Regions from separate parts of the Stenotrophomonas sp. STEN021 genome, predicted to be linked through region 1. Evidence: predicted binding sites of a transcription regulator. Region 1 holds the regulator's gene; each other region holds the start of a gene.

Region 1 (7,081 bases):
AAAAACTGCCGATCGCCCCGGTCGATCCGATGGAGACCGGTGGCGTGATCGCCCTGGTCGGCCCCACCGGCGCTGGCAAGACCACCACCATCGCCAAGCTGGCCTCGCGCTTCGCCGAAGCCCACGCCGCCCGCGACGTGGCCCTGGTCACCACCGACACCCAGCGCATTGGCGCGCGTGAGCAGCTGTACGGCTTCGGCCGCCAGCTCGGCATCGCCGTGCACGAGGCCAATAGCAGCACCGACCTGAACCAGCTGCTGCAGAAGCTGGCCGACTACAAGCTGGTGCTGATCGACACCGCCGGTCTGGGCCAGCGCGACCGCGCTCTCACTGCCCAGCTGCAGTGGCTGCGGGCAGCCGGTCAGATCCGCACCCTGCTGGTGCTGCCCGCCAACACGGCCTTCCAGGACATGGACGAAGTGGTCCGTCGCTTCAGCGCCGCCAACCCGCAGGGCGTGGTGCTGACCAAGCTGGACGAGACCGGCCGCTTCGGCTCGGCGCTGTCGGTAGCGGTCGATCACCGCCTGCCGATCACCTGGGTGACCGACGGCCAGGACGTTCCGGAAGACCTTTATCGGGCCTCTGCCGCAAATCTCGTACTTCGCCTTGAAGATTTGCGCCGCGCGGCCGATATGCCCTGCAACACGGAGTTGAACGATGCAGTCGCGTGAGTACGCCAAGCTGACCAACACCTTCCCCCTGTCGGCTACCCGGCACGAACCGGCTGGTCCGGTACGCACCATCGCGGTGACTGGCGGCAAGGGCGGTGTAGGTAAAACCAATGTCTCGGCCAACCTGGCCGTGGCACTGGCAGGCATGGGCAAACGTACCCTGCTGCTGGATGCCGACCTGGGCCTGGCCAACATCGATGTGGTGCTCGGCCTGCAGCCCAAGCACACCCTGGCCGACCTGGTCGCCGGGCGCGCCACGCTGGACGAAGTGATCATGGAAGGCCCGAACGGTGTGCTGGTGGTGCCGGCCGCCTCGGGCCGTCGGCACATGGCCGAGTTGCAGCCGGCCGAGCATGTCGGCTTGGTCAACGTTTTCTCCGAGCTCGAACGCGAGCTCGACGTGATGATCATCGATACCGCCGCTGGCATCACCGACAGCGTGCTGACCTTCTGCCAGGCCGCCCAGGACACCGTGGTGGTGGTCTGCGACGAACCCGCCTCGATCACCGACGCCTATGCATTGATCAAGGTGCTCTCGCGCGAGCGCGGCGTGGACCGTATCCAGGTCGTCGCCAACATGGTCCGCGACCCAAACGAAGGCCGCGCCCTGTATGAAAAGCTGGTACGGGTCTGCGAGAAGTTCCTGATCGACGTTTCACTGAACTACCTGGGCTGCGTGCCGCAGGACGACTGGTTGCGCCTGTCGGTGCAGCGTCAGCAGCCGGTGGTCAAGCTCTATCCTTCCGCGCCGGCTTCGCTGGCCATCAACGAAATCGCCCGTCGCACCGCGCGCTGGCAAGCCCCAACCGCCCCGCGCGGCGGCGTTGAATTCTTCCTGGAACGCATCATCCAGCAGAAGGTGAAGGCATGAACAATGCAGCCGCCCAATACCGTGAAGTCCAGCGCAGCGCGGCCAATGACTGCATCGCCCGCCACGCCGACCTGGTACGCCGCATCGCCCATCATCTGGCTGCGCGCCTGCCGGCCAGCGTCGAGGTCGATGACCTGATCCAGGCCGGCATGATGGGCCTGATCGAGGCCTCGCGCAGCTATGACGCCGAACAGGGCGCCTCGTTCGAAACCTATGCATCGATCCGCATCCGCGGTTCGATGATCGACGAGATCCGCCGCGGCGACTGGGTGCCGCGTTCGGTGCACCGCCGCGCCCGCGACGCCGCCGCCACCATCCGCAGGCTTGAGCAGAGCAGCGGCCGTGCGGCCAGCGCCAGCGAAGTGGCCGAGGCGATGGACCTGCCACTGCCTGAGTACATGCGTCTGGTCGAAGACGCATCGCGCGGCCAGGTGCTGAGCCTGGAGTCGCGCATCGAAGACCAGGGCGAGCTGGACACCCCGACCACCGGCGGCCCCAACCCGCAACAAGTGCTGGAACGCAGCCAGTTCGGCGCCGAGCTGGGCAAGGCCATCGCCCAATTGCCCGAGCGCGAGCAGCTGGTGCTGTCGCTGTATTACGAGCAGGAATTGAACCTGAAGGAAATTGGCGCGGTATTGGGCGTAAGCGAATCCCGCGTCTGTCAGATCCACGGCCAGGCCACGCTGCGTCTGCGTGGCCGACTGAAGATTTTCGAGGCGGCCGACGCCGGGCTCGAAGAACCATGAAGAGGAAAGTCTTTTGAACAAGAACATGCGCATCCTGATCGTTGACGACTTCTCGACGATGCGCCGCATCGTCAAGAACCTGCTCGGCGATCTGGGCTTCACCAATACCGCCGAAGCCGAGGACGGGCATGCCGCGCTGTCGATGCTGCAGACGCAGTCGTTCGATTTCGTCGTCACCGATTGGAACATGCCGGTGATGACCGGCATCGAGCTGCTCAAGGCAATCCGCAACGATGCCAAGCTCAAGACCCTGCCGGTGCTGATGGTTACCGCCGAAGCCAAGCGCGAACAGATCATCGAGGCTGCACAGAGCGGCGTGAACGGCTACATCATCAAGCCGTTCACTGCGCAGACGCTGGAAGAGAAACTCGGCAAGATTTTCGAACGCCTGGCAGCGAGCGCCTGATGAACCAGCTCGGCGAAGCATTGAGCGACAAATCGGCCCTGGTGCAGCGCCTGCAGGACGCACTGGCAGCACTGGAAAGCGGCGATGAAGCCGGTTGGCGCCGGGAAATCGATGCGCTGGCGGCATTGCGTGCGCAGCCAATGATGTCCGGGCTGGGCCGTCTTGCACGCGAACTGGGCCAGGCACTGGGCGAGCTGCCCAGCGTTCCCAGCGAAGCCGGCGAGCTGGATGATGCCTGCGCGCGCTTGGACCACGTGGTGCAGATGACCGAGCAGGCCACCCATCGCACCCTGGATCTGGCCGAAGAATGCCGCGCACTGACCGAGCGCCTGCGTGCGGACGGGCTCAATGCCGAACAGGGCGAGATCCTCGAACGCATCCGCCACAACCTCACCGAAGTCGCCCTGACCCAGAGCTACCAGGACCTCACCGGGCAGATCATCCGCCGCGTGGTTGGCATCGTCCGCCGCGTGCATGAAGGGTTTGGTGCGCTTGGTCTGCCGCCGCCGGAAGAAGATGCACGCAACCAGGGCCTGGCTGGCCCGGCCGTCAATGGCCTGGACCGCCACGCCGTGTCCCAGGTGGACGCAGACGACCTGCTCTCGGACCTGGGGCTGTAAATCATGAGTGCTTTTGCCGACGACATCGCCGCCGACTTCATCCTTGAAGCGCAGGAGATCCTGGATCGCCTCGGCGAGCAGCTGGTGACGCTGGAACAGGCACCGCATGACAGTGAGCAGCTCAACGCCGTATTCCGCGGTTTCCACACCCTCAAAGGCGGCGCCGGTTTTCTGGCGATCCACCCGATGGTGGAACTGTGCCATGCGGCCGAAGAAACCCTGGGCATGGCCCGCGCCGGCAAAGCCGAACTGCTGGCGCACCATTTCGACGCCGCCCAGCAATCGCTGGACTGGCTGCAGGCCATGCTTGATGCCGTGTCTTCGGGTACTGAACCGGAGCACGCACCTGCTGCGCTGATCGCCCAGTTCGACGTTGGCGCCGCACCTGTGGTTGCCGTCGCACAACCGGCCGCTGCATCTGCAGGTGACAGCGACCTGATCAGCGAAGACGAATTCGAAGCCCTGCTCAACGAACTTCACGGCAGCGGCACACCCGGTGCCCAGCCGATGGCTGCGACGAAGGCCGACGATGACCTGATCGACGAAGACGAATTCGAAGCCCTGCTCGACAAGTTGCATGGCGGCGCTGCGCCCGGCGCTGTCGCTGTGCAGGCCATTGCTGCCGCTACGCCCAAGCCCAAGCCGGCAGCACCCGCGGCCGCCCCCCGCCCCGCCACCAGCGCAGCCAAGCCGGCCGCGGCAAAAGCCACCGAGCCCGAGCACACCGTGCGCGTGGACACCAAGCGGCTGGACGCCATCGTCAACCTGATCGGCGAACTTGTGTTGGCACGCAACCGGCTCAAGACCCTGCGCACGCGCCTGAAGGATGAAGAACTGGACCGCGCAGTCTCCACCCTGGACATCGCCACCGCACGCCTGCAGTCGGCGGTGATGCGGACCCGCATGCAACCGGTCGGCAAGGTGTTCTCGCGTTTCCCCAAGGTCGCACGCGACGTTGCCCGCTCACTGCAGAAGGAAGTCGATCTGGAGCTGATCGGCGCCGATACCGAACTGGACCGCAATCTGGTCGAAGCACTGGCCGATCCGCTGGTGCATCTGGTCCGCAACGCCATCGACCATGGCGTTGAGTCACCCGAACTGCGCGAAGCACAGGGCAAACCACGGATGGGCCGGGTCCGCCTGTCTGCCCAACAGGAAGGTGACTACGTCAGCATCGAAGTGCAGGACGACGGTGCTGGCATCGACCCTGAGCGACTGCGCGCCAAGGCCCGCGACAAGGGCCTGCTCGACCCGGAAGCCGCTGCCCGCCTGACCAGCGAAGAGTGCCTGCACCTGGTGTTCCTGCCCGGTTTTTCGACCAAGCAGGAAGTCACCGACATCTCCGGCCGTGGCGTCGGCATGGACGTGGTGCAGTCGCGCATCCGCGAGCTCAGCGGCCAGATCCAGATCCAGTCCGAGCTTGGCCGCGGCAGCCGCTTCCTGATCCGCGTGCCGTTGACGCTGGCGATCCTGCCCACCCTGCTGGTACAGGCTGGCGAAGACGTCTACGCCCTGCCCTTGGCACGGGTGATGGAAGTGCTGCATGCACCGGCCACCTCGCTGGGCTGGTTTGACGGCCGCGCTGTGCTGGACCGCAAGAGTCATACCCTGGCCCTGCTAGACCTGCGTCAATGGCTGGGCGTCACCCCGGCACCGTCCACGCTATTGACCATAGTCGTGCTGCAGATGGGCGAAGCCCGTTTCGGCCTGGTGGTCGATCAGGTGCGCGGCCGCGAGGAAGTGGTGATCAAGCCGCTGCCACGTGCCCTGCGCGGCTTGAACGGCTATGCCGGCGCCACCTTGATTGGTGACGGCCGCATGGCGCTGATCCTGGATGTGGATGGGTTGCGTGGAGTCCAGGGGTGAGCCATCTCGTGATTGCGCCAGCACCGTTCGCGTCCCGCTAGTCCTCTCTCCCGCACACGGGAGAGGGACTGAAGAAAGCAGCTGCACCGCTCATTGATTCAAGACCGCTACAACGAGGCCGATATACGCACCATGGACCGACTCAGCATCATTGGACTCTTCCTCGCCCTCGCCTCCCTGGTGGGTGGCAGCATTCTCAAAGGCGCCGGCCTGTCCTCGCTGTGGTCACCTGCTGCCTTCGTCATCGTGATCGTCGGCACCTTGGCGGCAATCCTGTTGCATACCTCGCCAGCGGTCTTCAAACACGCTTTCAAGATTGTGCGCTGGGTGATCCGCCCGCCGGCCAGTGACCGCCGCGCGCTGGTCCAGCAGATCGTCGACTGGAGCAACATCGCCCGCCGTCAGGGCCTGCTCGGTCTGGAGCCGCAGGTCGAGCTACAGGACGATCCGTTCATCCGCAAAGGCCTGCAACTGGTGGTCGACGGCGTCGAGCCGGACACCATCCGCCACATGATGGAAATCGAACTGGGCAGCCAGGAACAGCAGGATCTGGCTGCGACCAAGGTATTTGAAGGCATGGGCATCTACGCCCCCACCCTGGGCATCATCGGCGCCGTGCTCGGCCTGATCGCAGTGATGAAGAACCTGGCCGACCCCAGCAAGCTCGGCCACGGCATCGCCGCTGCGTTCACCGCCACCATCTATGGCATCGCCTCGGCCAACCTGCTGTTCCTGCCGGTGTCGGCCAAGCTCAAGGGTGTGATCGCCAGCAGCTGCCGCGAGCGCGAAATGATCATCGAAGGCCTGATCGCCATTGCCCAGGGCGAGAACCCGCGCAATATCGAAAACAGCCTGGCCGGCTTCGTGAACTGAGCCATGGCCCGACGCAAGCACCACGACGAGCACGCCAACCACGAGGCATGGGCCATTCCCTATGCCGACCTGATGACGCTGTTGCTCGCGTTTTTTGTGGTGATGTATGCCATCTCATCCTTGAACGAAGGCAAGTACCGGGTCATGGCCGACGCCTTGACCACCGCCTTTGGCGGTGCCCCGCGTACCATCAGTCAGGTGCAGGTTGGCAACAAGCAGTTGCAGGGCGGCGGCTATGACTCGCCCTCGGTGATCAGTGCGCCGAGCATGACCGGCGGTGCGCTGGCCGACCCCACCCAGCTGCCCTCGATGGCATCGCATATGCGCATGCCGGTGTCAGCGCACAATCAGGAACAGCTGCAGCGCGCCGAGCGCCAGCTCAACCAGATCGCTGATCGCCTGAGCAAAACCCTCGCTCCGCTGGTCAAACAAGGCGTCATCACGGTGCGCCGTACCGAGCTGTGGATCGAGGTCGAGATCAACAGCGACATTCTGTTCAGTACCGGCTCGGCCGCGTTGGACGTCAGCGCCCGCGACACCTTGGGCACGCTGGCCGATGTATTGCTGGACGCACCCAATGGCGTGCGCGTCGAAGGCCACACCGACAACCTGCCGATCGCCACCGCACAGTTCCCGTCCAACTGGGAGTTGTCGGCCGCGCGCGCCGCCAGCGTAGTGCACCTGTTCGCCGATCATGGCGTGCAGCCGCAACGGCTGGCGATGGTGGGTTACGGCCAATTCCGTCCACGCGAAAGCAACGATGCGCCCGAAGGGCGCAACCGCAACCGGCGGGTGATGGTGATCATCCTCGCCGATTCGGCAGCGGCGGCCGAACTGCCAGCTGCCGGCAACACCACAGCCAGCACCAGCGGCGATCACGACAGCGGCGGCAGTTCTGCCGCAGGCAGCGTACGCAGCGCAGTACCGGCGGTCATCGAAGGAGTCCAATGATGCGCATCTGGGCCATAGCCAACCAAAAAGGCGGCGTCGGCAAAACCACTACCACCTTGTCGCTGGGCCGCGGCCTC
Region 2 (7,081 bases), on a different contig from region 1:
GCCACTTCCTTCTCGACCTGTGCCTCGGTGCTGCGGTCGCGCCACTCCACGACGTGACCCACGGGAACGTTGTTGTCGTCGCGGATCACCGAGATGGTCTGTGCAAACTCGGCGTCGCCAAAGCGCATTTCACGCTTGAAAACGCCGTTCTTGTCCAGCGCTTCCAGTACCTTGCCGTCCACTTCACCGCGGTACTCAAGCGCAGTCACCGGCTGGCCGACCAGCGGCTTGCTGGCGTCGAACTGGCTGAGCGCGCCGGCGATCTGCTCATGATGCTCGGTGAGCTTGTCGAGCAGGGCGCGGTTGGCGTAAACGATCTCCAGTTCGTTGTTGGTCAGGAATACGCCGGTGGACGAGTAATCAAGTGCGGTACGGATGCGCAGGTTCTCGTTGGCGATGACCTGCTCGCGTTCGATGCGATCGCGCAGGTCGCGCTGCATGCGCTGCATGGCGCGCAACAGGTCGCCTACTTCGTCGGCGCGGGACACGTCGATGGTGCCGTCCAGCTTGCCGCTCGCCACTTCATTGGCCACATCCACGGCACCACGCATTGCGTTGACCAGCGAGCGGGCGAACAGCCAGATCAGTGCCAGGCCGGCAGCGCCGCCAACCAGTACGGCGATGATGATCAGCAGGGCCGAGGCGCGATAGGTTTCTGCGGCCTGTTTGGCCGCCGCTTGGGCGCGGGTATTGTCGTTCGCGGCCAGCGCCTGCAGGGCCGCATAGGCCTTGCGGTGCAGGTTGCGGGTCTCGCCAACGAAGGTGTCGATGGCGTCATCCGGCAGGTCCAGGGCCAGCATTTCGCTGACCGCGTCATATGAGGCTTCGGTCTTGCCCCAGTCGGCGACAAAAGTATCGAAGAGTTTCTTCTGTTCCGGGCTGTCAATCAGCTTCGGGTACGCAGCAATGGTGGTATCGATCTGCATGCGCAGTTCGGTTGCGCGTGCTTTTGCGTCCGCTTTGACGTCATCGCTGGCCCGAATCAGGCTCTGGTAGGACGCGTTGCGGTACTCGCTGACCATGCCACTCAACTCACCCGTAGTACGGAGGCTGGGCGTGCGTTTTTCAGCGAGGTCGGTGGTGGCGCTGTTCAGTGAGTGCAGGCCGCGATAGGCGACGATGCCCTGCAACAGCATGACGAACAGCACGACGCCGAAAGTAAGCATCAGCTTCGGCTTCAGTTTCAGCGAGTTGATCCACTGCATCTTGCGCGATCTCCGGGAACAGGCCCGGCCATGTCACAGGCGCGGGGTGGCACGCCGGCTATGCCGGCGTGACGAAAGGCGGATTACTTGATGTTTGCCAGCTTCAGGTTGGCCGGTGAGGCCACTTCGATCTCGGCGCGCGATGCGTCGCGCTGGATCTTGCCGATCACGCAGACGGTCTTGCCTTCCAGGGTCTCGAGCGGGAAGCCGAACTTGCTGCGGTTGCTGCCGGCGATACGCGCCGAGAAGGTGTGGCGCGGGAACATGCCGCCCATGTGCAGGAAGGTCGGCTGGCCTTCGGAGCCTTCAGCGTAGCGGGCCTTTTCGACCTTGCCACAGACCATGCCGTCCTTGCCGGCAAAACGTGCCGCGGTTTCCGGCGGGATCATCTCGGCATCTGCAACTGCGTCGAACGCGACGGTTGCCAGCACGGTGGCGGCGAACAGCGGAAGTACATGCTTGTACATCGGAAACTCCGGGAAGGGATAGAGGGCCGGTCGGGGAGGACGGGCATGCAATGGCTATCGGCCCGCTGGAGCCGCGCTTGAATTGCATGCGCGAAACTGTGATCGGCTTTGCGAAACGTCGGCTCAGGCCGCTTCTTCTGCGGTGCTGGGCTGGCCGAGGTCGGCGGTGTCGAGCAGGGTCTCGATGTCCAGCAGGATCAGCATGCGATCGTCCTGGGTGCCAATGCCGGAAATGAAGCGGGTATCGACGGCGGCGCCGAACTCCGGGGTCGGGCGGATCTGCTCGGCATTGAGGGGGATCACGTCGGATACGCTGTCCACGACAATGCCGACAACGCGGTCCTCGACGTTGAGTACGATCATCACGGTAAAGGCGTCATAACGCGCTTCATCCAGGCGCAGCTTCAGGCGCAGGTCGATGACCGGCACGATGGTGCCGCGCAGGTTGATCACGCCCTTGATGTAGTCCGGCGCATCCGGGACGCGGGTGACGGCGTCATAGCCGCGGATTTCCTGCACCTTGAGGATGTCCACGCCGTAGTGCTCATTGCCGAGGGTGAAGCTGAGGTATTCACCGCCGGTGGTATCGGCGGACGTGCTGCGGGAGTCATTCATGGCGGATCCTGGTCCTGGCGGGCTGCCGGTGCGATGCGGCTGATGCATCGGTATCGGCGTTGCGGCGGGGGACTTTAGGAGGCCGGAGGGGGAGGGCTCGGGTAGAAGTGGGTGTTGCGTCCGAAATGTGCGCACCATCATGTTTGAGGGTGACGTTTTTTTGTCATTTCGATAACGCAGGCGGCGTTGGTATGCCCGCTGGGGCAACGCTGGTGATATCGGCGGGCCACGCCTTGGCTGTGGGTTTGGCGCAGGGTATTGGCTTCGGCTGTTGCTGTTGAGCCGTCGTTCGCTCGCTTGTGCGGAAATGACGGCCCAGTGGCAATCGCCAAAGCCTAAAGCCTGCGCGACCTCCAGCTCAATCGCCGTTGCTACGCGCCTTGCGCAAACGGTCGATGCGGAAGATATAGCGCTGGATGCTGTTGTCCGCGCCGCGCGGCAGGTCGTCGAAACGCAGTCCGATGCGGGTCATCTCGGTGCCGTTAGGCTGCTTCTGCTGACGCAGGTTGCAGACTACCAGCGGGGTCGAGATCGGGGGGCTTTCGGGGATCTCCAGTACGCAGCTGTAGCGGCTCTGCAGCTTGAGCAGGTTCTGATCGGGTGGCAGCAACAGTGCGATGCCGCCGGCGCTGATATCCAGTACCCGCCAGCGCGTGGCTTCACCGCCGTCGGGGTCAGGTAGCAAGCAGTAAGGCGAATCGCCAACCGGCGTTTCCAGTCGGTAAAACTCGCGCCGCTGAAGGTGGTAAACCTCCTCCGGCAGCGGTACCTCAAACGCCACATGGCCATCGCGGTCGACGCGGCGTTGGCCTTCCAGCTGGAAGCGCACCGTGACCTTGTCAACCTGGCCGAAGCAGAGCAGGCTGCCGGCGGTTTCGACGGTACGGTTGATCGAGGGTACTGGACTGGCATCCAGTACCAGGCCGTCGATATCCACATCCAATACTGCCGAAGGAAAGGCCTGGTCACGCCCGTCCGGATGCACATTGATCATCGAACGCTGATCGATCATGGCCTGCAACAGATGCCGTACCTGGTGCGGGTTGCGCACCATGTAGCGGTCGTCGGCATACAGGTTGCCGGCGTGTGGGGAAGGCGTCGGTGCGGGCGATTCTTGGTCGGGCATGGACACGTTTACGGTTGGGTCGATGATCGGTGCAGCGCTGAGGACAGTGCCACAAACTGTGATAACGGCCGCCTTTTTAACATCTTTAGTTGCGCTGTTACGAACGGCCATGTTCAGCGGACGATTTGCTGACGCGGGCGTGCACCAACTTCGCTGATTTGGACCGGGAGGGGGGGGCAGGCAATCTCGCATTCAACGCGGTACCGGCGCGCCGTCCTCACGGCAGTGCTCGGCGCAGAAGCGAGCCACTGCTTGAAGGCAAAAAGCCGATACCAGCGATCTGGTATCGGCTTATAGGGTCTGTACGACAGGTGGGCAGCAGCGGGGCGTGGAACTACGCCGCTTCTGCCCATGGCGGCAGCAGGCAGGACGGAGAGTTCCGGCCTGCTGCCGCCAACATCGGCTAGAACTCCTGCCAGTCATCCGCGCTGGCCACCGGTGCGCGACCGGCCGGCTTCGGGATGGCACGCAGTGCCGGGCGCCCACGCGGTGGTGCCGCGCCGGGGCTGGCGGCGACCTTGGCCAGCGACGCACTTACCGAGCCGGCAAGGCGGAACTGTGCCACCGCATCGGTGAGTTGATGGGCCTGGTCTTCCATCGAACGGGCCGCAGCGGTGGCTTCCTCCACCAGCGCCGCGTTCTGTTGGGTGGTTTCGTCCATCTGCATGACGGTCTGGTTGACCTGGTCGATGCCGGTGGACTGTTCCTGCGAGGCAGATGAGATATCGGCCATGATGGTGGTCACCCGCTGCACAGAAGCAACGATCTCGTCCATGGTGCTGCCGGCGTTGCGCACCAGTTGCGAGCCTTCGGCGACCTTGTCCACCGAGGTGTCGATCAGGCCCTTTATCTCCTTCGCTGCCGCCGCCGAACGCTGTGCCAGGGTGCGCACTTCCGACGCCACCACCGCAAAGCCACGGCCCTGATCGCCAGCACGCGCGGCTTCCACCGCCGCGTTGAGGGCCAGGATATTGGTCTGGAAGGCGATGCCATCGATCACGCTGATGATGTCGGCGATCTTCTTTGATGATGCTTCAATCGCACTCATGGTGGTGACCACTTGGCCGACGACATCGCCGCCCTGCGCGGCCACCTCGGCTGCACCGCGCGCCAGCTGATCGGCCTGACGTGCATGCTCGGCATTCTGGCGGACCGTGGACGTGAGCTCCTCCATGGAGGCGGCAGTTTCTTCCAGATTGGCGGCCTGCTGTTCGGTGCGACGTGACAGGTCATCGTTGCCGGTGGCGATTTCGCTGGCAGACAGACTGATACTGCCGCTGGCTGACTGGATCCGCGAGACGATGTTGGTCAGCTGGTCCATGGTGGCGTTCCCGTCGTCGCGCATACGGGCAAAAACCCCTTGGAAGTCGCCTTCCATGCGCTGGGTCAGATCGCCTTGAGCGACCGCCTGCAGCAGCCGTGACAGGTGGCCGAGTTGTCCTCGGTGGTTTCCATCAACGAATTCACGCCACCGACCATATCGCGGAAGTCGTGCTCGAACTGTTCGGCATTGCCACGCTGGCTGAAGTCACCAGCGGCGGCAGCATGGGCCAGGCGCTTGATCTCGTTGTTGATCGCCGAAAGGCTGGTCTTGGTGCTGTCCATGGCCTGGGTGATGGCGGCTTTCTCGCCCGGCAGGCGGTCCATGTCCACCGACAGATCACCACGTGCGTAGTGACGCATTACCTCAACCACCCGCATCTTGACGCCGATGTGCTGGGCCACCAGCGTATTGACTTCGCGCACCATGCGCCCGTATTCGCCGGGGAAACGGGACTCGTCGATACGGAAACTGATCATGCCCTGGTCGTGCTCGCGGGCCATCTCTACCTGTGCACCGATAACGGCCTTGAGTTGTTGCTGCACGCGCTGCATCGACGCAAGCAGTGCCCCGACTTCATCCTTGCGGCTGCTGTCGATGCTGGTATCCAAGCGCCCATTGGCGACGTCATCGGCGGCGCGCATGGCCTCATTCACCGGACGCACGATGGCGCGCACAATCACCACGCCCAGGGTAGCGGACAACAGGCCCAGCAGCAGCATGCAGATGATGATGGCGGTGGTGCTGCGGGCCTGGACGACATTGGTTTCTGCAATTTCCGTGTCCAATAGCGCGGCGACGTGGCCGCTGAGTTTCTCCACGGCGTCGAACAGGTCGCGACGGCTGATGCGCGATTGGTCGTTGGAGATGCTCTGTGCCAGTTCGAAATGGCCTTCGCCGATGGCCTTTGCCATCAACGCATGCGCATTGAAATAGGCATCCAGGGTCTTGCTCAGTTCCGTGTAGAGACCTTGCTGGGTGGCATCGGCTGGCAGTGCTTCATATTGCTTGCGGTGGTCGGCAAGTTTTTTCCGCTGGTCGGCGATGCGTTGGTTGTATTCGGCGACAAACGCCGGTTCGCTCAGGTGAGCGAGTTGGGAAAGCTCGGCGATGCGGATTTCGGCCAGGTCCGCACGCATCTGCTCCAGGTACTGTACGGCAGGCATGTACCTGGAGCTGACCTGGTCGAGCTGGGCGGTAGCTTGGTTCAGGCGCACCACCGCAAAGCCGCCCATGGCCAGGGTGGCAAGTGTGGTCAGGGTGAAAGCAACTGCGAGTTTCCTGGCGATGCTGAGGTTGCGAAAGAACTCCATCTCTGACTCTCCGGATCGACTGCAGATTTGGGGCGCTGCGCAGGGGCATGTTCAACCCTGGATCGCACAGCGCAGTGTTCACGCCGCAAGCCTATGCGGGCGTTGTCATAGCCGATAACGGCGTTCTCTGGCAGCGCTGTAGGGGTTTAACTGTCTGAAATTCTGAAGAATTCAGCACAATTGCTCACGCGATAATCACATCTATTAGCAATTCAAGGACATCACGAAAATTTGGTGACGCTGTCGAAGTGCGGAACGTGTGGCTATTCACTATTTCACATGATTTCACCACCTCTCTTACGATCAGTGCTCGTGTCTGCTTTTGCGCGTGGTCCGCTGCTTTCGCCGTTGAGGGGGAGTTGATCAAAAAAAAGCCCCCGACATCAGGTATCGGGGGCTGTGGGGCGTTGCGTGCTTGTGGAAGGATCAAAACTCCTGCCAATCCCCGTCATCGAATTTCCGCAGCGCCTGTCCGCCGCCTGCGCTGCTGGCGAGCGGACGCAGGCGCTGTTGCGGATGCTGCACGACGGCAATGGCGGGTGCGTTGCTGGCAGGCTTGCTGGCGTTGCCGCCGGCGATACGGAACACCGCCACGGCTTCGGTCAACTGGCTGGCCTGATCCTCCATCGAGCGTGCGGCGGCGGTGGCTTCTTCCACCAGCGCGGCGTTCTGCTGGGTGGTTTCGTCCATCTGCATGACGGTCTGGTTGACCTGATCAATACCGGCACTCTGTTCCTGCGAGGCCGCCGAGATCTCGGCCATGATGTCGGTGACGCGCTGTACCGAGGTAACGATCTCGTCCATGGTGGTGCCGGCCTGCTGCACCAGTGCCGAGCCTTCGCCAACCTTGCCGACCGAGTCATCGATGAGGCCCTTGATCTCCTTGGCTGCGGCAGCCGAGCGTTGGGCGAGGGTGCGCACTTCCGAGGCAACCACCGCAAAGCCGCGGCCTTGTTCGCCGGCGCGCGCGGCTTCCACCGCCGCGTTGAGCGCCAGGATATTGGTCTGGAAGGCGATGCCGTCGATGACGCTGA
Region 3 (7,081 bases), on a different contig from region 1:
GCCTTTGCCCGCGACGGCGCGAAAGTCAGCATCTGCGCGCGTGGTGCAGCGGCGTTGCAACAGGCTGCCGAACAGCTGCTGGGCGACGGTGCAGCTGCCGCGCACACGCAGCAATGTGATCTCGCCGATCCGATGCAGATTCAAGCCTGGATCGATGCCGCTGCAACTACGCTGGGTGGCGTCGACATCCTCGTCAACAATGCCTCCGGCTATGGCAACGGCAATGACGATGCGAGCTGGCAAGCTGGTTTCGATATCGACCTGATGGCCGCGGTGCGCGCCAACCGCGCTGCCCTGCCGCATCTGCGCCTGAGTGCGATGCCGGCCATCCTCAACATCAGCTCGATCAACGCCTCGGTGCCGACGCCACGCGCAGCGGCCTACTCCGCCGCCAAGGCCGCCTTGAATTACTACACCACCAGCCTGGCGACCGAGCTGGCGCGTGAGCGCATCCGGGTCAACGCGTTGGCACCGGGCTCGATCGAATTCCCCGGCGGACTATGGGAGCAGCGCCGCAGCAGCGCACCCGAACTGTACGAACAGATCCGCAGCAAGATCCCGTTTGGTGGCTTCGGCAATGTCGAGGATGTGGCCAACACCGCGGTATTCCTGTGCTCGCCCGCAGCGCGCTGGATCACCGGCCAGGTGCTGGCAGTGGATGGCGGGCAGTCACTGCCGGCCTGACAGCGTTGTGGAGCCTGCTGTTTGTAGGAGCGGGGGGGGGGGGGGGGGGGGGGGGGGGGGGGGGGGGGGGGGGGGGGGGGGGGGGGGGGGGGGGGGGGGGGGGGGGCCGGCGCCGGGCCCGCGCCGCCGCGCCCCCGCGCCCCGCCCCCCCCCCCCCCCCCCCCCCCCCCCCCCCCCCCCCCCCCCGCTCCTACAACAACGCCACTCAACCGGTTCACACCAACTCCGCCGACCCAACCACCCGCACGCCCGGCTGCGGATCCAATACCGCCTCCACCAAGGCGTCGGCAATCCGCGTGGCCGGATTGATACGCCATGCGCGCGGCAATACCGGCGCCAGCGCGCCCAGCACCACGCTGGCCAGATGCTCGCCGGTGCGACGTTCGGCACGCTCGCCGCCGATCAATCCCGGACGAACCAGCGTCAACGAAGCAAACCCCAGCGCGCGCAGATCCTGCTCCAGCTCGCCCTTGACCCGGCTATAGAACACCAGCGAACGCGGATTGGCACCGGCCGCCGAGTTCAAGGCAAACACCTCGCAGCCATTGGCACGCACTGCGCGTGCAATCACCAGCGGATAGCCATGGTCGATCAGCCGGAAGGCCTCACGCGAGCCGGCCTGTTTCATCGTCGAGCCCAGCGCGCAGATCACCGCATCCACCTGCCAGCCCTGCGCCACCGTCGCCAGCGCGGCAAAATCCAGCACCGGATTGAGCAGCTTGGGGTCGGTCCGCGCCAGCGCGCGCCGGGTCGGTGCGATCACGCCGCTGCAGCGTGGCTCGGCCAACAACCGCTGCAGTACCTGCGCCCCGACCAGACCGGTCGCGCCAGCCAGCAATACCCGCATGATGTGCTCCTGTGATCGGCTGCCATTCAAGCCCGCTGCTACCTTGCCGATAATGGGGCTTGGACACCACCTCCGGTTGCGCACGGGCGCAGCCACAACCCGCCCGGACCCCTGCGCAATGGCCGACAGCCCCGACGACTCCTCCACCTCCCGCAGCAGCGGGCTGGGCCGCATCCTGTCCCGGCGGTCCGCGCCGCAGGCGGCTGCGGCAGTCGAGGTGGTAGCCAGCGGGGGCGGCGGCATGGCGATGCTGCAGCGCTTGTTCATCGGCGCCAACGCACCCGAATCAGTATTGGCCGCCTTCGCCCAGGGCATGTGCACCCTGCCCGGTGAACTCGGTGACATGGGCCAACGCTTGCACAGCGCGCATGCCGAGCAGGACTGGGAGCGCTACGGCCGCCTGCTGCGGCAATTGATCGACAAGTACATCCGTACCGTCGAACTGGAAGCCTCCCACACCCGCAACAGCCAGGCCGAGCAGCTGCGCGACATGCTGCGCGACACCCTCGGCGCGGTGCTGGCCAGCCTGATGCAGCAGTCGCCTGAGCTCGAACAGCAGGCACAGCGCATGGGCGAGGAGCTGCGCAGCTGGCGCAGCGGCCAGCCCTTGCAGCCGGTGGCCATCCATCTGCGCGAACTCTGCCACCAGGTCGGCGTGCGCAGCAGCAGTCTGCAGGAACAACGCGACCTGCTGCTCAACCTGTTCGACATGCTGCTGGAGAACATCTCCGAGCTGCTCGATGGTGACAGCTGGCTGCAAGGCCAGATCCGTTCGATCCGGCAGCTGTTGGCCGGGCCGCTGGACGCCAACTCGCTGGAGCAGACCCGCAACGACCTGCGCGAAGTGATCTATCGACAGGGGCTGCTGCGCGAGGGCATCGACCAGTCCAAGCAGGCGATGAAGGACCTGATGGTCGACTTCGTGCAGCAGGTGGACGGCATGGTCACCGAAACCGGCGAATACCATGATCGCATCGCCAGCTACGCCGTTGCGGTGCGCCAGACCCGCAGCATTTCCGACCTTACCCAGTTGCTGCAGGACGTGCTGCAGGACACCGCACGGGTACAGCAACAGGCCGCGCGTGCGCGCGACCATCTGGCCAATGCGCGGGCCGAGGCCAAGGCCGCCGAGCAACGCGTGCAGCAGCTGGAACGGGAGCTGGAAGAAGCCGGCAGCCAGCTGCGCACCGATCCGCTGACCGGGGCATTGAACCGCCGCGGCCTGGAGCAGCAGCTGGGCGAGTTGTTGGCCGACCACGGCGCGCCACTGAGTCTGGCCATGATCGATCTGGATCATTTCGGCCAGACCAATGCCCGGCACGGCCACGCTGGCGGCGATCAGGCCCTGCGCCATCTGGTGACGGTGACCCAGCAACGCCTGCGCGGCCGCGACTGCATCGCCCGCCTCGGTGGCGACGAGTTCGTGCTGGTGCTGCCCGGGCTCAACCGCGCCGCCGCGCTGGAAACCCTGCAACAGCTGCAGCAGCAGCTGGCGCAACGCCCGTTCCTGCATGAAGAACAGCGCGTGCAGGTGCGTTTCAGCGCCGGCGTCGCCCAGGCCCTGCCCGGCGAAGCCCTGCAGGCCCTGCTGCAGCGGGCCGATCAGGCCTTGTATGCGGCCAAGCGCGTAGGTCGCAATCAGGTGCTGCCCGCCGCCTGAGCGGCGACAGCAACGACAACCGGCTCACAGGCTGTGATATTTCCTGCGCTGGTGCGAATCACCCGGGCATGGACATCACTGCGACCAAACCCATCGCCGACCAGCAACAACGCTTTGCCCTGCTGCTGGCCCAGCATCAGGGCATCGTGCTCAAGGTCGCGCGTGGCTATTGCGCGCAGCGCGACGACCGCAGCGACCTGATCCAGGAAATCAGCATCCAGGCCTGGCGCGCCTTCCCAGCCTTTGATCCGCAGCGCGCACAATTCAGCACCTGGCTGTACCGCATCGCCTTGAACACCGCCATCTCGCAGCTGCGCAGCCGTGAGCTGCGCCGGCAGTACCACAGCGATGCAGCGCTGGATGACGACCTGGCCAGCGTTGCCGACAACGCCGAGGAAAGCGCCAGCCTGGCCCAGCTCAATCAGTTGATACACCGCTTGCCGGCGCTGGATCGAGCCCTGTTGCTGCTGCACCTGGATGACTGCAGCCACCGCGAAATCGGTGAGGTGCTGGGCATCAGCGCCAGCAATGCCGCCACCCGCCTGCATCGGTTGCGCCAGCAACTGCGCAGCCAATTCAATCCCAACGCCGCTACCCGAGATTGACAGCATGGAACTCGACGAACTCAAAGTCGCCTGGGCACAGCAGGCGCAACGTATCGACCAGCTGGAAGTGCAGGCCCTGCAGGCCTGGCAGCAACCGCGCCAAGCCAGCGTGCAGCGCCGCCTGCGCTGGTTCAGCGGCCTGCAACTGGTTTGGCTGCTGGTGTGGATCATGGTGACCGTGCTGGCGGCCAGCTTCTGGGTTGAACACCGCCAGCTACCGCAACTGCTGCTTACCGGGCTGGCCCTGCATATCTACGGCATCGCTGCGATCTGGGTATCGGTGACCCGCGCCTTGTTGGCGCTGCACGCGGATGCGGCGGAGGCACCGGTGCTGATCCAGCAGCGACGGCTTGCACGCCTGCGCCGCTTCACCGCACTGAGCGAGCTTGGCCTGGGCCTGCCGTGGTTCTGCCTATGGCTGCTGGTACTGCAATGCCTGTGCGTGCAGTGGCTGGGACTGGACCTGTACGCGATGGCGCCAGCGTGGTTCCTCGGCACATTGGGCTTCGGCGTGGTGGTGATGCTGGCTAGCATCGCGGCCGCACGCTGGGCGATGCGACGCTTGCCGGCCAGTCATCGCCTGCAACGCTTGCTGAACAGCCTGTCCGGGCAATCGCTGGCCCGCGCGCAGCAGCAGTTGCGGGAGTTGGAACAGGGCGCGGCGGTTGTTGTAGGAGCGGCGTAAGCCGCGAAGCTGACAATCTTTCAGATACCTCTCATGCCGGCATGCATTGCTGATGCCTGAAGAATTCTCCACTTCGCGGCTTACGCCGCTCCTACAACGGTCGGTCTATCGGCTTCGCGGCTTACGCCGCTCCTACAACGCCGGCTTCAATGCGCGGCGTTCGCCCCACGCATACGCTGGATCATGGTCACCACGGTCAGCACCACCGCACCGATGATGATGCCCACCACCATGCTGCCCAGCGCATTGGCCAGCCATTCCAGGTTGGCCGGTGCCAGCCCGACCACGAAGTGGTGCAGGGCCGGAATCGCGTGCACCAGGATGCCGCCACCAACCAGGAACATCGCCGCAGTACCGGCAACCGACAGGCCGCGCATCAGCCACGGCGTGGCATGCAGCAGGCCGCGTCCGACCGCAGCCAGTGCACGGCCCTTGTCCAGCAACCAGGCACCGATGTCATCGAGTTTGACGATGCCCGCGACCAGACCATAGACGAACGCCGTCATGCCGATGGCAATGGCGACCAGCGTCAGTGCCTGCTGTGCGAACGGCGCATTTTTCACCGCTTCGGTTCCCAGCGAGAGCACGATGATCTCCGCCGACAGGATGAAGTCGGTACGCACCGCCCCCTTGATCTTGTCCTTCTCGAACGCGACCAGATCCACTTTTTCGTCGGCGACGGCCTTCAAGCGCTCGGCCTTGCGCGCGTCATCCTCATCCTTGGGATGCAGGAACTTGTGCGCCAGTTTTTCCACGCCTTCGTAACAGAGGAAGGCGCCACCGATCATCATCAGCGGCGTGATCGCCCATGGCAGCCATGCACTGATCGCCAAGGCTGCCGGCACCAGGATCGCCTTGTTGACCAGCGAGCCCTTGGCCACCGCCCACACTACCGGCAACTCGCGGTTGGCGTTGACGCCGGTCACCTGCTGCGCGTTCAAGGCCAGGTCGTCACCGAGCACACCGGCGGTCTTCTTCGCGGCAACCTTGGTCAAGATGGAGACGTCATCCAGCAACGCGGCAATATCGTCGAGCAGGGCAAACAGGCTGGCTCCAGCCATGGGTCACCGTAAGGTCATGAGACAGAGGAAGGGAGGATTCTCACTCATTCGCGGCTGGATCGGGGCATGGGGCCACGTATTCACCCACCGGCAACCCGGCTGCGGCCACACTGCAGCTTCGGCCGCCAGGAATACCCCCGCTTGATGGAACCGACCAACAGCGACAGCCCGACCACCGTCGGCGGCCTCAGCCGACGCCAGCAAATCGTGCGCCTGCTGCTGCGCTACCGCCATTCCGGCGTGTTCTCCGGCATCTCGCTGGATGGCGAAATCCCGCGCCTGGGCCGGCCACCGGCCGCCGGCAATCCCACCCAGTTCGTCGCTGATCTGGAAGCGCTGGGCACCACCTTCGTCAAACTTGGCCAGGTGCTGTCGACCCGCCCGGACATGATCCCGCCCGAATACGTGGCCGCGCTGGAACGCATGCAGGAAAAAGTCGCGCCGATCCCGGTGGAACAGATCCGTGCGGTGATCGAGGACGAGCTGGGCGCGCCGGTCAGCAAGCTGTTTGCCTGGTTCGACCCGCAGCCGCTGGGCAGCGCCTCCATCGCCCAGGTCCACCAGGCCGAGCTGCACGATGGCCGGCAGGTCGCCATCAAGGTGCAGAAGCCCGATATCGCCGCCCAGCTGCGTTCGGATATCGGCGTGCTGCGCAGCTTCGCCACCGCCGCCGATCACCTGACCCGGGTCGGCCGCAAGGTGCGCTTCTCCGACTGGCTGGGCGAGTTTGCCAAGACCCTGCGCATGGAGCTGGACTACGAGGCCGAGGCTGCCAATCTGGCGCGCTTCGGCCAGCACCTGGCACCCTACCCCGAACTGTGGATCCCGCAGCCAGTGTGGGACCTGTGCGGCCGCCGCGTGCTGACCATGGAGCTGGTGCAAGGCGTGCGGGTGGATGCGATCCCACCGGTACGTCGCACCGAGCAATCGATGGTGCCGCTGGCTGCGGCGCTGGTGCGGGGCTACCTCGACCAGATCTTCGTGCACGGCGAAATCCATGCCGACCCGCATCCCGGCAACCTGCGCGTCACCCCAGAAGGCCGGCTGGCGATCTTCGACCTGGGCATGGTCGCGCATGTACCACCGCGGCTGCGCCAGCGCCTGCTGAAGGTATTGTTCGCCGCAGTGGATGGCCGCGGCGAGGAAGTGGCCGACGAGATCATCGGCATCAGTACCCGGCTGGAGGACTACGACGAGGAACGCTATCTGCGCGAGACCGGGCAGATGATTGCCCGCTACGCCGCCAACGGCACCTTGTCCGAAGGCCATGTGGTGCTGGAGATCGTGCGCATCGCCACCTCCAGCAACCTGCGCACGCCACCGGAGCTGAGCCTGCTCGGCAAGGCGCTGCTCAATCTGGAAGGCGTGTGCCGCTTCCTGGCACCGGAGATGCAAACCCGCAAGGTTGTCGAACGGCAGCTGCAGCATGTGATGCGCGCACATTTCCGCAAGTCGTTCTCGGCGGCCAACCTGGCCAGCGAGGCGATGGAGCTGCAGCAGTTGCTGCGCAACGGGCCGCGCCGCATGTCCGACATCCTC
Region 4 (7,081 bases), on a different contig from region 1:
CGCGCGCGCAGCCAGCGCCACTTGCCGTATAGGTCCAGTACGCGGAACTCCACGTCCAGGGAGGCGGCGTTGGTGGCAGTGAAGCTCTGTTCCAAGGCGATTTCTATCTGTGGCAGGTCGTCTTCGTTGACCCGCCGCAGCCAGCCTTTGCCCAGTGCATGGTCATCAGGTTGTCCGGTCAGCTCGCGCCAGCCCGTGGCTGAAAGCACCGTTCCATTGCGATCGGATTGCCAGAGCACCAGTGCGCCGGCTTCGGCCACGGCGCGGTAGCGTTGCTCGCTGGCCTTGAGGTCACGGGCCAGATCGCGCGCCTCATCGGCGCTCCGCTTCAATGCATCGACGGTGCCGCTGAGGCTGCTCTGCAGGCTGCGCACTTCGCGGATGCGGGAGGGCTGCGGGTCGGGCAGGGCGGCGATATTGTCGGCAACGCGATTGCTGCGTTGGGCCAAGGCCCGGATCGGCAGCAGGATGCTGCGGGCGATCGCATTGGCCCAGAGCAGGGCGATCACAGCTGCGACAATGCCGCCGAAAATGATCCCCAGCAGCGGCTGTTGCCAACGCGCCTGGAAGCTCTGTTGTGGTTCTCCCACCACCAGAGTCCAGCCCGGCGCGGCCTGCAGCCTGTGGAAGGCGAAGATCACCGGCGTGCCCTCGTTGCTGCTGGCGTCGAACAGCCCGTGCTTGCCGCCACTACGCTGCAACACCCTCCAGTCGGGTACGCGCTTGCCGATGTAGCGCTCTGGTGACAGTGATCGGGCAGCAATGACGCCATTGTTGTCGACCACCGCAGCCAGCAGTTGTTGGTCGTTGCCTGTGGCCATGATGCTGGCAATCAGGCGATTGGAGGGTTGCACCATGGTCAGCACGCGGACGTCGTCGGCATCGCCGAAAGGCAGGGCGATGGCCACTTCCGGGGTGTTGGTGATCGCGTTGGTGAACAGGTCCGAGACCTTTACCTTGTCGTCGTGGCGTGCGTCGTCCAGCAAGCCCGGCGGCAGCGCACGGGCTTGCTCGCTGTCGTCCTGGATCAGCCGTATGTCGGGATTCTCGCGAGCCCATGCCCGCAGCTGCGGAGCGGTTTCCTGCAGCTGCGGTGCCAGCAAAGACAATAGACGCAGTTGGTTGACGTTGTCTTCGATGCCTTGATCGACGGCGCGCGCCAGGGCGGCGGCGGTTTCCTGCAGGCGTTGCTCGGAACCGTGGCGGTAGTCGCGGGCAGCGTTCCAGACCGCTATGGCGCCAATGACCAGCAGCGGCAGCAGCGTGGCAAGGATCAACAGATGCAATCGGGAATGGAGGCCACGGGTACGCGGCAACTGGTCAAGCGTTGCCGATGTGGTAGTTGCCAAGCCTGAGTCTCCGGTTTCCGTTGCAGCCAAGCGCATTGCGCCGCGCTACCTGCGGGATCGCGGGCATGCTGCGGCGCTGTTATGGCACGAACCCTGCATGTTTGTGAAGCGCGGTGCAGCGCAGAGGTGTTCGTTGTGGCCTGCCGGGTCGTACCTGCAACTGTCCAACCCATCCTGTGGAGGGGCGGTGTAGAGGAGACGGCTGATGCGTGATAGGTGTCACGCTATTGCACATCGGTGCCCTTCAATGCCCGAAGGATTGCGAGGCGACGTGACCTGGTCCACTTCGCTGGCCGACGGCGGGGCCCACATCGGGAACGGTTAACGTCGTTGTTGGGCAAACATCCATTCCCACATCGCCGGGTTGCGGTAGGTCGGGTCCCAGGCATTGTGGAAGACATCCGGGTACTCGGTGTAGCGGAAGCCCGCGCCCAGCCGCTGGCTGGCAGCGGCGATGGCGCGATCGTCTGTGGTCGGCACCAGTTCGTCCAGGGCGCCATGGAAGATCCAGGTCGGCACATCGCGCAGGCGGCTGACGGCACTTTGGTAAGGATCTGCGGCATCGGCGACCTGGTCGACCATCAGCCCGGGCCGGTCGGCGCGTGGCGCGCGCAGCGCCCCGCAGATCGGCACCAGCGCGGCGAACTGGGTGGGGCGGGTCAACGCCAGTTCCCAACTGCCATAGCCGCCCATCGAAATGCCGGTCAGGTAGATACGTTGTGGATCAGCAGCGAACTCGGCGCTGGCCGCATCCAGAACCGCCAGCGCCATACGCGCGTTGCGTCCGCGCCATTCTTCGCCTTCCGGCACCTGGGGGAACACCACCAACGCCGGAAAGCTGTCCATGTTCTGGGTCAGCCAGGGGCCCACCCCGGCCAGGGTGGGCTTGAGTCCGTCGTTGCCGCGCTCGCCGGAGCCGTGCAGGAACAGTACCAGCGGGCGCGCAGGCGCCGCTGCGGCTGCAGCAGCGGGGACGAACACCTGGTAACGGAACTGCTGGCCTTCGAACTCGAGTTCCCGCGCGACGAAGTGCCCTTTGTCAGCTGCGGTATTGGCGGTGGAAGTCAGGCTGCTGCAGCCTGGTAATAAAACCAACAGACATAGCGCTATCAGAATACGACCCATTGCATCGGCTCCTTGGCAGAAGTCATCAGCCTAGCCTGATTGTGCGTATGCCAGAATGCTTTTGGATACACCGCCGTGGCGGTCTGGGCTGTTATTGGGAGTTGCGGATGAAGAAGCTGCTGATCGTTGCGTTGGTAACATTATTGGCTGCCTGCAGCCAGGGCCTGAGCGGCACCTGGGCCGATGGCATGGGAATGGTCAGCTACACCTTTGCGTCTGATGGCAAGGTCACGGTTGAGATGCTGGGCAAGGCGCAGCAGACCCGTTACACCCGTGACGGCAACACACTGAAGGTTGCGGTGCCTGGCACCGAAGCGGAGTCGGTGGACTTCATCGTCAACGAGGATGGCTCGCTGCAAGGGCCGATGGGCGTGCGCCTGCACAAACAAAAGAGATGACGCCGTAGCCGCAAATTGTACGGCGCCGATCCTGGCAGCCCATGCGGGTGCGGGCTGCCAAACGCGAACGTCAGGGGTATGCCATCCGAACGCGGCCGCTGATGCCTTCTGCATCAACAGGTGTTGCGGGGCGTTGCTGGAACGCGCTCAAGACAGCTGCAGCAATCCTTCAATTTCTTGCGCGGCTTTACCGACTTGAACGCTCAGTGCCGCTTTCATGTCTGCGGGCAATACCGAGCGCGGGACCATGATGCTGATCGATGCCAGCACATTGCCGCCACGGCCACGCAACGGGTAGGCCACCGCCGAGACGCCGGGCTGATAAAACGATTCGCTGATGGCGTGGCCGCGTGCACTGTCGTTGCCCAGCAGCTCAATCAGTTCCCGCGGTGTCTTTGGCCCCTGTTCGGAGGTGAGCGTAAATGCCGCTTCCGGGTACAGGGAGCTCAACTCCTGCTCCGGTATTGCCATCAGCAGCACGCGGCCTGTTGCGGTGCAATGGGCGGGTAGACGGGTGCCGACACTGACCCCCGTAGGCAGCTCGCCGACCGCGCTGGCACGGGCTACATACACGACGTCGCGGCCATCGAGTACGCACAGTTGGGCCGAGTAGCTGGTGGTGTCTCGTAGCCGCTGGATGATGGGTTGCCCGATCTGCACTATGTGCATCGCTGATAGATAATCAAAACCCAGTCGCAGAACGCTGATGCCAAGCCTGTAGCCGCCGCTGGCGTGGTTACGATCCAGAAAACGCATCTGTTCCAGCGTCTGTATGGTGCGATAGGCCGATGCTTTGGGCATGCCTGTGCGTTGGCAGACCTGGGTGAAGCTCAGTTCGCCACGTTGCCGTCCGAACAACAGCAACATGTTCAGGCCCTTCTCCAGTGCCGGCACCATGTAGCGATTGGATTCTTTTGCAGGTGTAGATTGGGCTGTGGACATATCCATCCTCCCTTTAGTTGAAGACAGGCCGCCATTGGCGGGCAGGCACTGCCCGCTGACGAAATCCGAAAGGGCTGACAGGTGGTGCATCACAATCGTATCGATGGCGATGGGATAGTGCGGACGCTGCAAGGAGCGCTGTTTTCGTACGTAGCGTGGCATTCGGCAGGAGCTTGTTCGCTTGCCTGGTGCAGGGGGAGCCTCGGCGCGATTGCAATGGGGCAGTAAACGCCGGAGCGCAATACATGCGCCATTGACCTCGATACGTCCGATTTACCTATCGGCCGCCTTGATCGTGCGGGGGTATTCATCAGGTGTCTTTGGTTGAGTGTCGTAGTTTCCCGGTTCATGGCGTCTTCGCGCCCGCTGACGGCGGGGGTTTTATGGTTGAAACTAACTATGTTTCCCGGGTTGATGATTAAACATAACAGCGTCAAGGATGCTGGCAATAAGGAAAGCTGCCATTCGCATGTGCTGTTATTCACAGATTTGACGCTCAACGCGAATTCTTTGTTGATTGGAGTGGCGGGCTTTGGCTCCGCATGTCCGCTGAATGTAAAGTTTGTTCAACTGGTGAAACCCGGGTGCTCTTTTTGATTGTCGATGCTTGCTTGATGCCATGGTCGACTGGGTATTGGCCGCACCTGGATGAGTGGCGTGCGGAGCCCCACTGTGGATAGGGATGTTGTGGTTTTATTGGTGTTCTGTATTTCTGTTTTGCTGCGTTGGGGTGCTGGGTATGCCTTCGGACTTTTCCTGAAATCCACGGGCGCCGAGTAAGTTGAAATTGGCAGGATGGTGGTGCCGCACTCATTCAAGCTGCGGATCGCGAGTTGTCCGGAGTGTGGCTTGGGCTAAAGAAGTGTCGGCGCTGGCCGATACTCCGGGCAGCTTTCCGTGCGGACCATTTTGTATTTGCCATGGTGATTATTTCGGCAGTGATTGCAGCAGTGGTTGCCGGAGGCGTGGTTTGGCTCTGGCAGCGACGCAATGGCGATGCGGCACCTTCGCAACGGGGGCTGCGTGTGCCACCGTCGGTGGGTGCGGCGGTAGCCGAGGATGCTGCGGTCGTCGTCAGCGTTGACGATCTGCAGCGGCGCTTTCTGCTCAGCGCGCTGGGCGCCGCCGATACGCCGACCGATGCGCTGCGCGTACAGCGTGCGGTGGTGGACGACGTGGTTGCGGCACTGAGCCGCGCGGACATGTCCTCGCGCTACACGCCGCGGCGACCGAATCTGCTGCCGCAGTTGATCCAAAGCGTGAATGACAGTGCCGCGTCGTCGCGTTCCATCGCCCGCATCATCGGCAGCGATGCGGTGCTCGCGGCAACCTTGCTGCGTATCGCCAACAGCCCGTTGTACCGGCTGCAGCGGCAGGATGTGCAGAGCATCGAGCGGGCGGTGACGCTGATTGGCAACGATGGCATCCGTCAGATCATTTCCGCCGCGTTGGTGCAGCCGGTCATGGAGTCGGCCAGCGGCATTGATGCCGAATTTGCGCGCTTGCTTTGGGAATACACCTTGCGGGTATCGTTGGCTGCTGCCGACCATGCGCGCAGCGTGGAGCGCGAGGATGGCTTCGCTGCGCAGCTGGCTGGTCTGCTGCTGGGCCTGAGCGCGGCCATGGCAATGCAGGCCGCCGCCGATGTGCTGGCGCGGCCGCCGCTGCGGGCACGCGAGCCGGGCACCTTGCTGGAAGTGTTGGAGCGCTGCAGCGCGCCGACCGCGGTGCGGATTGCCGGGCATTGGAAGTTGTCGGCGCCGATCGTGCAGGCACTCAAGCAGGTGGAGACGCCTGTCGCCACGGGTTTGGGGCGCTCGTTGCAGATCGGGCAGGTGGCCGCCAGCGCCGCGATGCTGCATGCGCAGGGCCTGATCAGCGAGGCCGAGGCCAATGCGGCGCTTGCCAGCCAGATGCCCGAACACGTGGCGGCATGGTTGTGGAAACGGATGACGCAGACGGACGGCACATTGCAGTGAGGCATGCAGCGTCGGGCCGCGGCGCGTACCGGGTCTGCATTCGGATATGTTCGGGAACATCGCCCCGCAGTGTCGTCTGCTCAGGCTAGAGCTGTGACTCCAGCGGCAACCAACTGATCACCTGGGTGCTGGCGCGCTGCATCAGCCCGGTGTCCGGTTCGGTACGCAGACTGATCGGCGGTGTGCTCGCGCGGTCCAGCCAGCGTAGCTCGTGATCCTTGTTGAGATATATCCAGTAACTCAACTCCGCACTGGACAGGCGCAGGTATTCCTCGCGCAGGCGTGCGGCCAGTACCGGGTCATCGAACAGCGCGCCCATTTCAGTGTTGAGGTAGGCCGAGCGCGGGTCGAGGTTGAACGAACCGACGAAGCCACGGCGGTCATCCACCACGAAGGCTTTGGTGTGCAGGCTGGCACCGCTGCTGCCGAAGGTGGATGCCTTCTCTACGTGTCCACGGGCTTTGAGTTCGTACAGCTGCACGCCACCGGCCAGCAGCGGACGCCGGTAATGCATATAGCCGCTATGCACGGCGGGTACGTCGTTGGCGGCCAGCGAATTGGTGATGATGCCGACCTGCACACCGTTGTGCACCTGCTGGATCAAGCCTTTGGTGCCGACTGCGCCGGGCACGAAGTAGGGCGAGATCAGCAGTGATTTGTGCTTGGCGCTGCCCAATACGTCGACCAGCTGGCTGACCAGCCATTGGCTGCTGTCGCCGCCGCTGGGCTTGCGCGGAGGATCGGAGCGGATCCTCACGCCGTCGGTCCAATGCAGGTCAAGTTGCTTGCTGAGGTAGGCATCGGTGAAATGCACTCGCACCCGCTGCAGGTAGGGTTCGGCCTCCTTCTGGCGCGCGTCCAGTTCGGCCTGGCTGATGAAGTTGGCCATCTGCTGGTCGGTACTTTGATGCAGGGCGGCGATCGGGACCACCGCATCGCTGTTCCAGAATTCGTCGAAGATGCTGCTGGCATCGCTGGCGACCGGGCCGGCCAGCAGCAGATCAAGATCACGGAAGTTCACATCCGGGCGGGCGTCGAAGTACTCGGCGCCGATATTGCGGCCACCAACGATGGCCACGCGGCCGTCGGCGATCCATGCCTTGTTGTGCATGCGGTGGTTGATGCTGAAGACACGCTGCACCATCTCGACCAATCGCCACAGTCCGTCGCGGTTGCGGAACGGGTTGTAGAGGCGGATCTCGATGTTGGGGTGCTGGTCCAGCGCCAGCATCTGCGGGTCCAGGCCGGCGGCGTTCATGTCATCCAGCAGCAAGCGTACGCGCACGCC

The links. Region 1 encodes FliA, which starts transcription of late flagellar genes. Its sites were predicted from a motif close to TAAAGTTTNNCNNNCNNNGGCCGATAA; they were not measured.
Region 2: a site for FliA is predicted at 2,338-2,364, ahead of ACVOL0_RS09855 (chemotaxis protein CheW). Genes of this name have one in related genera too.
Region 3: a site for FliA is predicted at 1,558-1,584, ahead of ACVOL0_RS00525 (GGDEF domain-containing protein). Genes of this name have one in related genera too.
Region 4: a site for FliA is predicted at 4,670-4,696, ahead of ACVOL0_RS10260 (HDOD domain-containing protein). Genes of this name have one in related genera too.

What each region holds. Positions count from the first base shown of each region.
Region 1 is NZ_JBRREH010000027.1:1,804-8,884, reverse strand. Features, by position in the region: gene flhF (flagellar biosynthesis GTPase FlhF) at 1-671, shown strand, start outside; gene ACVOL0_RS07850 (MinD/ParA family ATP-binding protein) at 658-1,542, shown strand; gene ACVOL0_RS07845 (RNA polymerase sigma factor FliA) at 1,539-2,288, shown strand; gene cheY (chemotaxis response regulator CheY) at 2,302-2,694, shown strand; gene ACVOL0_RS07835 (protein phosphatase CheZ) at 2,694-3,314, shown strand; gene ACVOL0_RS07830 (chemotaxis protein CheA) at 3,318-5,180, shown strand; gene ACVOL0_RS07825 (flagellar motor protein) at 5,313-6,053, shown strand; gene motD (flagellar motor protein MotD) at 6,057-7,004, shown strand; gene ACVOL0_RS07815 (ParA family protein) at 7,004-7,081, shown strand, end outside.
Region 2 is NZ_JBRREH010000036.1:31,507-38,587, forward strand. Features, by position in the region: gene ACVOL0_RS09845 (methyl-accepting chemotaxis protein) at 1-1,205, opposite strand, end outside; gene ACVOL0_RS09850 (hypothetical protein) at 1,289-1,672, opposite strand; gene ACVOL0_RS09855 (chemotaxis protein CheW) at 1,796-2,287, opposite strand; gene ACVOL0_RS09860 (flagellar brake protein) at 2,646-3,413, opposite strand; partial or broken gene ACVOL0_RS09865 (methyl-accepting chemotaxis protein) at 3,817-6,047, opposite strand; gene ACVOL0_RS09870 (methyl-accepting chemotaxis protein) at 6,474-7,081, opposite strand, start outside.
Region 3 is NZ_JBRREH010000001.1:100,945-108,025, reverse strand. Features, by position in the region: gene ACVOL0_RS00535 (SDR family NAD(P)-dependent oxidoreductase) at 1-684, shown strand, start outside; gene ACVOL0_RS00530 (NAD-dependent epimerase/dehydratase family protein) at 899-1,531, opposite strand; gene ACVOL0_RS00525 (GGDEF domain-containing protein) at 1,650-3,191, shown strand; gene ACVOL0_RS00520 (RNA polymerase sigma factor) at 3,260-3,796, shown strand; gene ACVOL0_RS00515 (hypothetical protein) at 3,801-4,481, shown strand; gene ACVOL0_RS00510 (DUF808 domain-containing protein) at 4,628-5,542, opposite strand; gene ACVOL0_RS00505 (ABC1 kinase family protein) at 5,687-7,081, shown strand, end outside.
Region 4 is NZ_JBRREH010000039.1:2,849-9,929, reverse strand. Features, by position in the region: gene ACVOL0_RS10280 (bifunctional diguanylate cyclase/phosphodiesterase) at 1-1,349, opposite strand, end outside; gene ACVOL0_RS10275 (carboxylesterase family protein) at 1,671-2,474, opposite strand; gene ACVOL0_RS10270 (hypothetical protein) at 2,582-2,872, shown strand; gene ACVOL0_RS10265 (IclR family transcriptional regulator) at 3,020-3,946, opposite strand; gene ACVOL0_RS10260 (HDOD domain-containing protein) at 4,735-5,793, shown strand; gene ACVOL0_RS10255 (phospholipase D family protein) at 5,879-7,081, opposite strand, start outside.